One region of the Streptomyces sp. NPDC051740 genome, then DNA from elsewhere that is predicted to be linked to it. Evidence: riboswitches for the same ligand, from Rfam matches in the RefSeq annotation. Region 1 holds a riboswitch; the other holds the start of a gene.
The links. A riboswitch is a leader RNA that binds a small molecule or an ion and turns the genes downstream of it on or off. The one in region 1 is predicted to bind S-adenosylmethionine.
Positions count from the first base shown of each region.

Region 1 (6,928 bases):
CCACGGCCTGCACGTGACAGGCGGTCTCATCGCCTTCCTGCTGGTCCTGGGCCGGACCTACGCAGCCAAGAGGTTCACCCACGAGCAGGCGACCGCGGCCATCGTCGTGTCCTACTACTGGCACTTCGTCGATGTCGTCTGGATCGGCCTCTTCGCCACGATCTACATGATCAAGTAGCCGGGCCCACATCCGCGCGCGCCCCCTTCCGGGCGCACCAACCAGAAGCATCGACGCAGAAGATCCTGACACCGGGGTAATCCGTGAAAAAGCTCTCCGCACGACGACGCCATCCGCTGGCGGCGCTCGTCGTCCTACTCCTCGCGCTGGCATGCACCGGGGGGCTCTACGCCGTGTTCGCACCCGCGGGCAAGGCGCAGGCCGACGAAACCGCCCAGTCCCTCACGATCGAGGAGGGCAAGAAGCTCTACTCGGTCGGCTGCGCCAGCTGCCACGGCACCGGCGGTCAGGGCACGTCCGACGGCCCGAGCCTGGTGGGCGTGGGCGCCGCGGCCGTCGACTTCCAGGTGAGCACCGGCCGTATGCCGGCCGCCACCTCGCAGGCCGCGCAGGTCCCGGACAAGCCGGCCGTCTACACGCAGGCCGAGATCGACCAGCTGGCGGCGTACATCGCCTCCCTGGGCGCCGGCCCGGCCGTCCCCACCGCCGAGCAGTACGGCCCCGAGGGCGCCGACATCGCCAAGGGCGGCGAACTGTTCCGCAACAACTGCGCGCAGTGCCACAACTTCACCGGCAAGGGCGGTGCGCTCACGCACGGCAAGTACGCCCCCACTCTTGAGGACGTCGCTCCCAAGCACATCTACGAGGCCATGCTCACCGGCCCGCAGAACATGCCCTCCTTCCCCGACAGCACGCTGACGGAGCAGAACAAGAAGGACATCATCGCGTACCTGGGCGAGGTCAACACCGACGAGTCCGAGAGCCCGGGCGGCATGTCGCTGGGCGGGCTGGGCCCGGTCAGCGAGGGCCTGTTCGGCTGGATCTTCGGTCTCGGCGGCCTGATCGCCGTCGCCGTGTGGGTCGCCGCTCGGACCGCAAAGGCCAAGAAGTCATGAGTAGCCAAGACATCCCCGAAGAGAACCTGCCCGCAGCGCGGGACACCACCCACGGCGCAGTGAGGGTCGCGGACGAGAAGAACCCGTTCGCCGACCCGGGCCTGCCGCCCCACGAGCACCGGATCCAGGACATCGACGAGCGGGCCGCCAAGCGGTCCGAGCGCGCGGTCGCCCTGATGTTCACGCTGTCGATGCTGGCCACCATCGGCTTCATCGCCTCGTTCGTGGCGATCCCGGTCGAGAAGATCGTCTACATCTTCCCGCTGGGCCACATCAGCGCCCTGAACTTCGCGCTCGGCGTGACGCTCGGCATCGCCCTGTTCGCCATCGGCGCGGGCGCGGTCCACTGGGCCCGCACCCTGATGTCCGACGAGGAACTGGCCGACGAGCGGCACCCGATCGAGGCCTCGCCCGAGGTCAAGGCGAAGGTCATGGACGACTTCCGCCAGGGTGCCAAGGAGTCGGCGCTCGGCCGGCGCAAGCTGATCCGCAACACCATGTTCGGCGCCCTCGCCCTGTTCCCGCTCTCCGGCGTCGTGCTGCTGCGCGAGCTCGGGCCGCTGCCCGAGACCAAGCTGCGGCACACCCTGTGGGGCAAGGGCAAGCTGCTCGTCAACATGAACACCAACGAGCCGCTGCGGCCGTCCGACCTCATCGTGGGCTCGCTGACCTTCGCCAAGCCCGAGGGCCTGGAGGAGCACGACCACGGCTTCCAGAACGAGATCGCCAAGGCTGCCCTGATGCTGGTCCGTATCCAGCCGGACGACATCAAGGACAAGCAGTCGCTCGAGTGGTCGCACGAGGGCATCCTCGCGTACTCGAAGATCTGCACCCACGTCGGTTGCCCGATCTCCCTGTACGAGCAGCAGACGCATCACGCGCTGTGCCCCTGCCACCAGTCCACCTTCGACCTTTCCGACGGTGCCAAGGTCATCTTCGGCCCCGCCGGTCACCCGCTGCCGCAGCTGCGCATCGGCGTGAACGACGAGGGTTACCTCGAAGCGCTCGGCGACTTCGCAGAGCCCGTCGGTCCTGCCTTCTGGGAGCGCGGATGAGTACTACGACGACCCCCGAGTCCCGCTCGCGCGGGAAGGCACCGGCCGGCGAGCGCGTCGCCGACTGGGCCGACGGCCGGCTGGGGATCTACTCCCTGGCCAAGGCCAACATGCGCAAGATCTTCCCGGACCACTGGTCCTTCATGCTGGGCGAGATCTGCCTCTACAGCTTCCTCATCATCATCCTCACGGGTGTGTACCTGACGCTGTTCTTCCACCCGTCGATGAACGAGGTGGAGTACCACGGCAGCTACGTCCCGCTGCAGGGACAGCTGATGAGCGAGGCCTACAAGTCGACGCTGGACATCAGCTTCGACGTCCGTGGCGGTCTGCTGATCCGGCAGATCCACCACTGGGCCGCGGTCATCTTCCTGGCCGGCATGTTCGTGCACATGATGCGCGTCTTCTTCACCGGCGCGTTCCGCAAGCCGCGTGAGATCAACTGGCTGTTCGGCTTCCTGCTGTTCGTCCTCGGCATGTTCACCGGTTTCACCGGTTACTCGCTGCCGGACGACCTGCTCTCCGGAACCGGTGTCCGCTTCACCCAGGGCGCGATCCTGTCCGTGCCGATCGTCGGCACGTACATCTCGATGTTCCTGTTCGGCGGAGAGTTCCCCGGCACCGACTTCGTCGCCCGGTTCTACTCGATCCACATCCTGCTGCTGCCGGGCATCATGCTCGGCCTGGTGGTCGCCCACCTGATCCTGGTCTTCTACCACAAGCACACGCAGTTCGCGGGTGCCGGACGGACCAACAAGAACGTCGTGGGCATGCCGCTGCTGCCGGTCTACATGGCCAAGGCGGGAGGCTTCTTCTTCCTGGTCTTCGGCTTCACCGCCCTGATCGCCGGCATCGCGTCCATCAACCCGATCTGGGCCCTGGGCCCGTACCGTCCGGACATGGTCTCCACGGGCGCCCAGCCCGACTGGTACATGGGCTTCGCCGAGGGCCTGGTCCGCGCCATGCCCGGCTGGGAGATCAACCTCTGGGGCCACACCCTGGTCCTGGGCGTCTTCGTCCCGCTGGTGATCTTCGGTCTCTTCCTGGCGATCATCGCGCTCTACCCGTTCATCGAGTCCTGGATCACCGGGGACAAGCGCGAGCACCACATCCTGGACCGGCCGCGCAACGCGCCGACCCGTACGGCCTTCGGCGTCGCCTGGGTCACGGCGTACATCATCATGCTGATCGGTGGTGGCAACGACATCTTCGCCACCCACTTCCACCTGTCGATCAACGCGGTCACCTGGTTCGTCCGCATCGGCTTCTTCGTGGGACCGGTCATCGCGTTCGTCGTCACCAAGCGGATCTGCCTCGGCCTCCAGCGCCGGGACAAGGACAAGGTGCTGCACGGCCGCGAGTCGGGCATCATCAAGCGCCTGCCGCACGGTGAGTTCATCGAGGTGCACGAGCCGCTCAGCCAGGAGCAGATGTACACCCTCACCGCGCACGAGCAGTACAAGCCGGCCGAGATCGGCCCGACGGTCGACGAGAACGGCGTGAAGCGCAAGGTGAAGGCGACCGAGAAGCTGCGCGCCAAGCTGAGCAAGGGCTACTACGGCGAGGACGCCCAGATCCCGAAGCCGACCGTCGAGGAGTACAAGGAGATCACGAGCGGCCACGGCCACCACTGATCACCTTCAGCGCCTCACCCCAGTCGCCACACGACGGCGAAGGGCCCCCGTCCGTTCTGCGGACGGGGGCCCTTCGCCGTCCCCGGACCTGGATAGGGTGGACACCGGTACCCTGCCGGGTTCCCGGACTCTTCTACGACCATCAGGAGCGGCCATGAGCGCTGTGACCCCCGCTGGAGGCGACACCGCGGCGGGCCGCTCCTGGCCCGCCGTGTTGAACGGGCTGCTGGACGGCCGGGACCTGACCGCCGACGACACCGCCTGGGCGATGGACCTGATCATGCGCGGTGAGGCGACCGACGCGCAGATCGCCGGGTTCGCGGTGTCCCTGCGTGCCAAGGGCGAGACCGTCGAGGAGATCACCGGCTGCGTACGGGCGCTGTACGACCACGCCCATGTGATCGAGGTGCCGGGCGCGACCGTCGACATCGTCGGCACCGGCGGTGACGGCGCCAAGACGGTGAACATCTCCACGATGTCCTCGATCGTCGTGGCCGGCACCGGCGCGAAGGTCGTCAAGCACGGCAACCGGGCCGCGTCCTCCGCGTCCGGCGCCTCCGACGTCCTGGAGAAGCTCGGCGTCAATCTGGAGCTGACGCCGCGACGGGTGGCCGAGGTCGCCGAGGAGGCCGGGATCACCTTCTGCTTCGCGGTGAAGTTCCACCCGGCGCTGCGCCACGTGGCCGCCGCGCGGGGCCAGCTGGGCGTCCGCACGGTGTTCAACTTCCTCGGCCCGCTGGCCAACCCGGCACGGGTCAAGGCACAGGCCGTCGGGGTCGCCGACCCGCGGATGGCGCCCATCATGGCCGGGGTCTTCGCCGAACGCGGCAATTCGACGCTGGTGTTCCGCGGCGACGACGGCCTGGACGAGCTGACGACCACCGCCACCTCCAAGGTGTGGGTGGTCCGCGACGGCAAGGTCGCCGAGGAGACCTTCGACCCGCGCGACGTCGGCATCGACCTCGTGCCCGTGGAGGCGCTGCGCGGCGCCGACGCCTCCTACAACGCCGAGGTCGCCCGTCGGCTCCTCGACGGCGAACCGGGCCCCGTACGGGACGCGGTGCTGCTGAACTCGGCGGCGGCCCTGGTGGCCCTGGAACCGGGCGACGGCACCCTGACGGAACAGCTCCGCGCCGGAATGGCGAAGGCGGCCGAGTCGATCGACTCGGGGGCCGCCAAGCGGGTCCTGGAACGCTGGGTGACCGTCAGCAACGCGTAAGACCTGCCCGGCGGTGGGATGTCCCGTGATCCGGACACGGGTTGCGGGGCACCGATCATTTCGCGTACTTTTCCGACCAGGTCATGAGTGACAGCCATCAGGCCCCGGCCGGCTGTCCGGCAACCCTCCGTCCGTGGCGGGGTGCCCCGGGTGAAGACCAGGCCGCGAGCAGCAAGGCTCACGGCAAGCGCGGACCCCTCGCACACCAGGGGTCCTGGTCGTCGAGGAGTCTTCCGTGAGCAAGCGAATGCGTTAGGGCTGCCGAGCCCCGCCTCCGCGCACCCTTTTTCCCTTCCTTCCGTGCTTGAGCGATGTGCGCTCGCGCGGGGATTCCGCCTGCCTCACCGGGAGTTGTGTCATGTCCGTTTCCGCCGTTGCCGCCGACCGGTCCGTCCGCGCCCCGCTGCCCGTCCTCGGCCGGGACGTCACCGTCCCCCTCGTCACCGGGGGCGAGGTCACCTACGCCGCCCTCGACTACGCCGCCAGCGCCCCCGCCCTCCAACAGGTCTGGGACGACGTGGCCGCCTACGCCCCGTACTACGGCAGCGTCCACCGGGGCGCCGGATACCTCTCCCAGCTCTCCACCGACCTGTTCGAGAACGCCCGCCGGACCGTCGCCGAGTTCCTCGACTGCCGTACCGGGGACCAGGTGGTCTTCACCCGGTCCACCACCGACTCCCTCAACCTGCTCGCCGCCGCGCTCCCCGACGGCTGCGAGGTCTTCGTCTTCGAGACCGAGCACCACGCCTCCCTGCTGCCCTGGCGGGACGCGCGGGTCACCTGCCTGGACGCTCCGCGCAGCCCCCGGCGGGCGGTGGAGACCCTCGAGCGCGCCCTCGCCGGCCGAGACCCCCACGGCCCCGCCCTGGTCTGCGTCACCGGCGCCTCCAACGTCACCGGCGAGCTGTGGCCCGTACGGGAACTGGCCGCCGCCGCGCACGCGCACGGCGCGCGGATCGTGCTGGACGCCGCCCAGCTCGCCCCGCACCACGCCGTCTCGGTGACCGACCTGGACGTCGACTGGGTCGCCTTCTCCGGGCACAAGCTGTACGCCCCCTTCGGCTCCGGTGTACTGGCCGGCCGCGCCGACTGGCTCCGGGAGGCCGAGCCCTACCTCGCGGGCGGCGGCGCCAGCCGCAAGGTCACCCGGCGCGAGGACGGGGGAGTGGACGTGGAGTGGCACGAGGGCGCCGCCCGTCACGAGGCCGGCTCGCCCAACGTCATCGGCGCCCACGCCGTCGCGTCCGCCTGCAAGGCGCTCACCGAGGCCGGGTTCGAGGCGCTGGCCGCGCGTGAGGAGCGGCTGGTCCGCGTGGTGCGCGAAGGGCTCGCGGACGTGCCCGAGGTGCGGTTCCTGTCCCTGTTCGGGGACGACGCCCCGCGCGTCGGTGTGCTCTCCTTCGTCGTGGAGGGCTGGAACAGCTCCCACTTCGCCGCGGCGCTGTCCGCGGAGTACGGCATCGGGGTGCGGGACGGGTTGTTCTGCGCGCATCCGCTGGTGCGTACGCTGCTCGGTGGCGATGCGCGGGCGCAGGGGGAGTGCGGGGCGCCTGAGGCGGGGCCCGGTGAGAAGTCGCTCAACGCGATCCGGGTCAGTTTCGGGGCGGGGACGCCCGATGAGCACGTGGAGCGGTTCGTGCGGGCGGTACGGGAGCTCGTACGGGACGGGGCTCGCTGGAACTACCGCACGGTGGACGGCCGCTGCGTGCCGGACACCTCCGCCTGAGAGGGTTTCGCCCCCGCCGCCCCTTCCCGTCCCGAACCTGGGGCTCCGCCCCAGACCCCGCTCCTCAAACGCCGGAGGGGCTAACTTTCAGCCCCTCCGGCGTTTGAGGAGCGGGGGTCCGGGGGCAGCGCCCCCCCCGGGGACGGGAACGGGAAGGGGCGGCGGGGGCGAAAAACTAGGTGGTTGCCGGCAGCCGGGCGCCCAGCACGATCATGCGCAG
Region 1 covers NZ_JBITCL010000001.1:600,048-606,975, reverse strand. Annotated here, with positions in the region: gene ACIA6T_RS02870 (heme-copper oxidase subunit III) at 1-178, shown strand, start outside; gene ACIA6T_RS02865 (c-type cytochrome) at 262-1,074, shown strand; gene ACIA6T_RS02860 (Rieske 2Fe-2S domain-containing protein) at 1,071-2,129, shown strand; gene ACIA6T_RS02855 (cytochrome bc complex cytochrome b subunit) at 2,126-3,763, shown strand; gene trpD (anthranilate phosphoribosyltransferase) at 3,918-4,982, shown strand; SAM riboswitch class IV at 5,062-5,178, shown strand; gene ACIA6T_RS02845 (aminotransferase class V-fold PLP-dependent enzyme) at 5,341-6,708, shown strand; gene ACIA6T_RS02840 (glycerate kinase) at 6,884-6,928, opposite strand, start outside.

Region 2 (6,928 bases), on a different contig from region 1:
GACGTCGTCCGCACGCTCCCCGGCAGCGGGACGACGACCGCCGACCTCTACGACCACCTGGCGGAACAGTGGGCCTGGGAACACCCGGGCCAAAGCAGCGGCGCGCGAAAACCGGTCGAGCTGCGCGTCCGTCTGGTGTGCTCGCTGCGGACCTGGCGGGCGGTCCGCAAGGCGGTGCTGCGGGGCCTGTGCCCGCGGGGCGCGGCGCCGCACGTCTGCCGCGTGCCGTGGTGCGCCGCCTGAAACGCCCGAGGGCGGCACCCCCTGTCGGAACAGGGGGTGCCGCCCTCGGTCGTACGACGGACTGATCCGATCCTCGAAAAGGATCAGAAGTCCATGTCACCGCCCGGCATGCCGCCGCCGGCCGGGGCCGCGGCCTTCTCCGGCTTGTCGGCGATGACGGCCTCGGTGGTGAGGAACAGCGCGGCGATGGAGGCGGCGTTCTGCAGCGCGGAGCGCGTCACCTTCGCCGGGTCGATGATGCCCTCGGCGATCATGTCGACGTACTCGCCGGTCGCGGCGTTCAGGCCGTGGCCGACCGTGAGGTTGCGGACCTTCTCCACGACGACGCCGCCCTCGAGACCACCGTTGACGGCGATCTGCTTCAGCGGGGCCTCCAGGGCGAGCTTCACGGCGTTGGCGCCGGTCGCCTCGTCACCGTCGAGCTCCAGCTTCTCGAAGACCTGGGAGGCCTGCAGCAGGGCCACGCCACCACCGGCGACGATGCCCTCCTCGACGGCCGCCTTGGCGTTGCGCACGGCGTCCTCGATGCGGTGCTTGCGCTCCTTGAGCTCCACCTCGGTGGCGGCACCGGCCTTGATGACCGCGACACCGCCGGCGAGCTTCGCCAGGCGCTCCTGCAGCTTCTCGCGGTCGTAGTCCGAGTCGCTGTTCTCGATCTCGGCGCGGATCTGGTTCACGCGGCCCTGGACCTGGTCGGCCGAGCCGGCACCGTCGACGATGGTGGTCTCGTCCTTGGTGATGACGACCTTGCGGGCCTTGCCCAGCAGGTCGAGCGTCGCGTTCTCCAGCTTGAGGCCGACCTCCTCGGAGATGACCTCGCCGCCCGTGAGGATGGCGATGTCGCCGAGCATGGCCTTGCGGCGGTCGCCGAAGCCCGGGGCCTTGACGGCGACGGACTTGAAGGTGCCGCGGATCTTGTTGACGACCAGGGTCGACAGGGCCTCGCCCTCGACGTCCTCGGCGATGATCAGCAGCGGCTTGCCGCCCTGCATGACCTTCTCAAGGAGCGGGAGCAGGTCCTTGACGTTGGAGATCTTGGAGTTCGCGATCAGGATGTACGGGTCGTCGAGGACGGCCTCCATACGCTCCATGTCGGTGGCGAAGTACGCCGAGATGTAGCCCTTGTCGAAGCGCATACCCTCGGTGAGCTCCAGCTCCAGACCGAAGGTCTGGGACTCCTCGACGGTGATGACGCCTTCCTTGCCGACCTTGTCCATGGCCTCGGCGATCAGCTCGCCGATCTGGGTGTCGGCGGCGGAGATGGAGGCCGTGGAGGCGATCTGCTCCTTGGTCTCGACATCCTTCGCCTGCTCGAGCAGGGCACCGGAGACGGCCTCGACGGCCTTCTCGATGCCGCGCTTCAGAGCCATCGGGTTGGCGCCGGCGGCCACGTTGCGCAGACCCTCGCGCACCAGGGCCTGGGCGAGGACGGTCGCGGTGGTCGTACCGTCACCGGCGACGTCGTCCGTCTTCTTGGCGACTTCCTTGACCAGCTCGGCGCCGATCTTCTCGTACGGGTCCTCGAGCTCGATCTCCTTGGCGATGGACACACCATCGTTGGTGATCGTGGGGGCGCCCCACTTCTTCTCGAGGACGACGTTGCGGCCCTTGGGGCCGAGCGTCACCTTGACGGCGTCCGCGAGCTGGTTCATGCCGCGCTCGAGGCCGCGCCGCGCCTCCTCGTCGAACGCGATGATCTTGGCCATGTGAAGTGGTCCCTCCAGGACTGGGGGTGATTCCTTCGGACCGCGCCCGCGCCCGCGACGGACGGCTCGCCGGCCCCGTGGTTCCTTGCCCCACACGGCCCGCGGGCCTCACCGACCCGGTCCTTCGTTGTCACTCTCACCTTCAGAGTGCTAACGCAATGATTAGCACTCGACCCATGCGAGTGCAAGCGCCTATGGGGAGTACACGGGGGCGCTCGGCCGTACGCGAACACCGCTCGGCCGCGCGCGGGCACGGCGCGCGGGCACGGCGAAGGGCCCGCACCCCTGGAGGTGCGGGCCCTTCGTCGGCAGAAGATGCTTGCGGCTGGTAGCGCGTTCAGGCGCTGAGACGAACCATGTCGGCCTGTGGGCCCTTCTGACCCTGCGAGATCTCGAACTCGACCCGCTGGCCTTCTTCGAGGGTGCGGTAGCCGTCCATCTGGATCGCGCTGTAGTGGACGAAAACATCCGCACCACCGTCGACCGCGATGAAGCCGTACCCCTTCTCCGCGTTGAACCACTTGACGGTGCCCTGAGCCATGCCTAACTCCCCTATTACTGGCCCTTGCACAGATCCGCACTTCGCGGATCCGGGTCAGACCTCACTCCCCAACGGTTGGGGGCGTGCGCCGGAACGCGTCGACCGCGGCTGAATGTATCTGTCCAACTGCCGTCTGCAACAGGTCAATCGGACGAGAAATCTGGACGACGCCGGTCCGGAATGTGGCGAGAATTCGCCTCAATCCAGGGCAAGTCGGGCCGCGCAAAGGTCACAAATGCCGCGAAGGGTGCCCACACTTTGGCTACATCCAGTCGGGCCCGCGGCAGGAATTCAGTGTTTCCGATCAGTGGATCGGGAGCGCGTTCCCCAACTCTATCGCGCTCAACCCCATGGAATTGCCCCCTCCGCTTCTCTTACGGAGGGGGCGAAGTCCCAGACGCTCGGTAATCGTCATTACCGAAGGTAATGATCAGCCGCCGGCCACCGCGGGAATGATCGACACACCGGCCCCGTCCGGGGTGGCCGTCTCGAGCCCCTGCTCGAACCGCACGTCGTCGTCATTGACGTAGACGTTCACGAACCGCCGCAACTTGCCCTGATCATCCAGCACCCGGGCGGCGATCCCGGTGTGGTTCTTCTCCAGGTCCGAGATGACCTCGCCAAGGGTCGCCCCTTCGGCGCTCACTTCGGCCTGCCCACCGGTGTACGTACGCAGGATGGTGGGGATACGAACAGTCACGCTCACGACAAAACCTCCGGAAGGGACAGCGCCCTAGGGGCGCGGGGAACTGCGCGACCAGCCACAACGGCCCCGCAGACGAACGACTCAGACAAGCCCGGCTTCACGGAACGACTCGAGGCTCGGACGGATCGTCGCGGTCAACCCCGTGCCGGCGACCGCGTCCAGCGTCTTCAGACCATCCCCGGTGTTGAGCACAACGGTGGTCAGAGACGGATCGAGCGCCCCGCTCTCGAGAAGCTTCTTCGTCACGCCGACCGTGACACCCCCCGCGGTCTCCGCGAAGATCCCCTCCGTACGCGCCAGCAGCTTGATCGCGTCGACGATCTGCTCGTCGTTCACGTCCTCCACCGCCCCGCCCGTCCGGCGGGCGATGTCCAGCACGTACGGCCCGTCCGCCGGGTTCCCGATCGCCAGCGACTTGGCGATCGTGTCCGGCTTCTGCGGACGTACGACGTCGTGCCCCGCCTTGTACGCGGTGGACACCGGCGAGCACCCCTCGGCCTGCGCCCCGAAGATCCTGTACGGCTTGTCCTCGACCAGCCCGAGCCTGATCAGCTCCTGCAGTCCCTTGTCGATCTTCGTGAGCTGGGAGCCGGAGGCGATCGGGATCACGATCTGGTCCGGGAGCCGCCAGCCGAGCTGCTCGCAGATCTCGTACGCGAGGGTCTTGGACCCCTCCGCGTAGTACGGCCGCAGGTTGACGTTGACGAAGCCCCAGCCCTCGCCGGCCGGGTCGCCGATCAGCTCGGAGCAGAAGCGGTTCACGTCGTCGTAGTTGCCCTCGATGCCGACGAGCTCACCGCCGTAGACGGCGGCCATGACGACCTTGCCCTGCTCCAGGTCGTGCGGGATGAACACGCAGGACCGGAAGCCCGCCCGGGCCGCGGCGGCGCCGACGGCGCCGGCGAGGTTGCCGGTGGAGGAGCAGGAGAGGGTGGTGAAGCCGAAGGCGCGGGCGGCCTCGATGGCTTGGGCGACGACGCGGTCCTTGAAGGAGTGCGTCGGGTTGCCGGAGTCGTCCTTGACGAACAGCTTGCCGGCGTCGACGCCCAGCTCACGCGCGAGGTTGTCGGCCTGGACGAGCTTGGTCCAGCCGGGGTTCAGGTTCGGCTTGGTCGCCACGTCCGCCGGGACGGGCAGCAGCGGCGCGTAGCGCCAGATGTTCGCGGGTCCCGCTTCGATCCGCTTGCGGAGCTCCTCGGTGTCGTGGGCCGAGAAGTCGTACGCGATCTCCAGCGGGCCGAAACACTCCTCGCAGGCGAAGACGGGGCCGAGGGGGACGCGGTGCCCGCATTCGCGGCAGGAGAGCGCCGCGGCCGGACCGAGGTCTACGACGGCGGAATCGGTGGTGCTTGCAACAGTCTGCACAGCCATGGAGGCGAGGCCCTTTCTCCTCATCTTCCTCACGACGCACTTCGCCGTGAGACGGATTTGGCACCTTCCCTAGCCGGGAGCCTCGCCACGTCCGTGTGACAAGAACCGACTGGAGGGTTGCCGGGGCTTCATCGGGCCGTATCCCTCTGCCCCTCTGGATGAGCGGTGTTCAGTTGTCGTCCGCGCGGTGACCCCGGCATGCGGTGGTCATCGGCGTTGTTCAAGACTGTAACCGAAGGCCTGCATGGTTGAGATAGTCGTCCGTACCGCGAGATGGATCACAGGCCAGTGAGGAGCCCGGGACCGTGCTGGAAGAAGTCGAGCGCTGGCTGACCGACCGTTCCTGGTCCGTGGCCGACCGCCCGCTCCACCGGATCCTGGCGGCGAAACGCGCGACGGGTCAGACGGTGAGCGTGGTGCTGCCCGCGCTCGACGAGGAGGCGACGGTCGGCGAGATCGTGTCGGTGATCCGGCACGACCTGGTGCTCCAGGTCCCGCTGGTCGACGAGGTGGTGGTGGTCGACTCGGGCTCGACCGACCGCACGGCCGAGGTGGCGGCGGCGGCGGGCGCGAGAGTGGTGCACCGGGACGCGATCCTGCCCCGGATACCGGCGGTGCCCGGCAAGGGCGAGGTGCTGTGGCGCTCCCTGCTCGTCACCCGCGGGGACATCGTGTGCTTCGTCGACGCGGATCTGCGGGAGTTCTCCTCCGACTTCGTCTCCGGCATCGTCGGCCCGCTGCTCACCGAGCCGGACGTGCACCTGGTCAAGGCGATGTACGACCGCCCGCTGGGCTCTGCCGCCGGTCAGGGCGGCCGGGTCACGGAGCTGATGGCCCGCCCGCTGCTGAACATGCACTGGCCCCAGCTCGCCGGCTTCGTCCAGCCGCTCGGCGGCGAGTACGCGGCCCGCCGGAGCCTGCTGGAACAGCTCCCGTTCCCGGTCGGGTACGGCGTCGAGCTGGGCATGCTGGTCGACGCCCTGCACCTGGTGGGCCTGGACGCCCTCGCCCAGGTGGACGTCGGCGTCCGCATCCACCGCCACCAGGACGGCCAGGCCCTCGGCCGGATGGCCGCCGCGATCTACCGCACCGCCCAGCTCCGCCTGGCCCGCGGCCATCTGATCCGCCCGTCCCTGACCCAGTTCGAGCGCACCGGCGACAACTTCGAACCCCGTACGTACTCCGTGGACACGGAGGAACGGCCGCCGATGGCGGAGATCGCGGAGTACCAGGCGCGAAGGGTGGCCTGACCCGTACACGGCCGATCCGTGCGTTTGAGGCCCCTGGGACCGGGCTAGGTTGCAGCGTATGGCTGTCACGCAGGGTGCTCAGGTGCTGGTCGCGTCGAATCGCGGGCCCGTCTCGTACACGGTGGAGGACGACGGTTCGCTGCGGACCGGGCGGGGCGGTGGCGGGCTGGTGTCCGGACTGTCGGCGATCGGGCCGGACGCGGGGGCGCTGTGGGTGTGCTCGGCGCTGTCCGACGGCGACCGCGAGGCGGTGCGGCGCGGGGTCGGCGAGGACGGCGTGCGGATGCTGGACATCCCGGCGGACGTGCACGCGGACGCGTACAACGGGATCGCCAACTCGGTGCTCTGGTTCGTGCACCACATGCTGTACCAGACGCCGCTGGAGCCGGTCTTCGACGCGGAGTTCCGCCGGCAGTGGGCGTCGTACGAGGCCTACAACCGGGCGTTCGCCGAGGCGCTGGCCGAGGAGGCGGCGCGGGGTGCGGCGGTACTGGTCCAGGACTACCACCTGACGCTCGTCCCCGGGATGCTCCGCGAACTCCGCCCCGACCTGCGCATCGCGCACTTCTCGCACACGCCGTGGGCGCCGCCGGAGTACTTCGCGATGCTGCCCGACGACATCGCGCGGCAGGTGCTGCGCGGGATGCTCGGCGCCGACCGGCTCGGCTTCCTCACCCACCGCTGGGCGGACGCGTTCACCGCGTGCTGCGAACGCTTCGCGGACGGCCTCGGGGACACGCGGATCGGCGTGCACGGTCTGGGGGCCGACGCGGACTTCCTGCGCGCCCGCGCCCACGAGGCGGACGTCGAGGAGCGGATGACCGCGCTCCGGGAGGAGATCGGCGAGGGGCGCCGGACGATCGTCCGGGTCGACCGGACCGAGCTGTCGAAGAACATCGTGCGGGGCCTGCTGGCCTACCGGCAGCTCCTGGAGGACCGTCCCGAGTGGCGCGAGCGCGTCGTGCACGTCGCGTTCGCCTACCCCTCCCGGCAGGACCTCGCCGTGTACCGCGACTACACCGCCGAGGTGCGGCGGGTCGCGGAGGAGATCAACGAGCGGTACGGCACACCGGGCTGGCGGCCGGTCGTCCTGCACGTCAAGGACGACTTC
Region 2 covers NZ_JBITCL010000007.1:199,156-206,083, forward strand. Annotated here, with positions in the region: gene ACIA6T_RS14480 (hypothetical protein) at 1-243, shown strand, start outside; gene groL (chaperonin GroEL) at 327-1,949, opposite strand; gene ACIA6T_RS14490 (cold-shock protein) at 2,287-2,490, opposite strand; gene ACIA6T_RS14495 (ubiquitin-like small modifier protein 1) at 2,921-3,196, opposite strand; gene thrC (threonine synthase) at 3,278-4,567, opposite strand; SAM riboswitch class I at 4,585-4,732, opposite strand; gene ACIA6T_RS14505 (glucosyl-3-phosphoglycerate synthase) at 4,873-5,817, shown strand; gene ACIA6T_RS14510 (trehalose-6-phosphate synthase) at 5,876-6,928, shown strand, end outside.
Region 2: linked by a shared signal. The riboswitch ahead of thrC (threonine synthase) and the one ahead of ACIA6T_RS02845 (aminotransferase class V-fold PLP-dependent enzyme) in region 1 are both predicted to bind S-adenosylmethionine.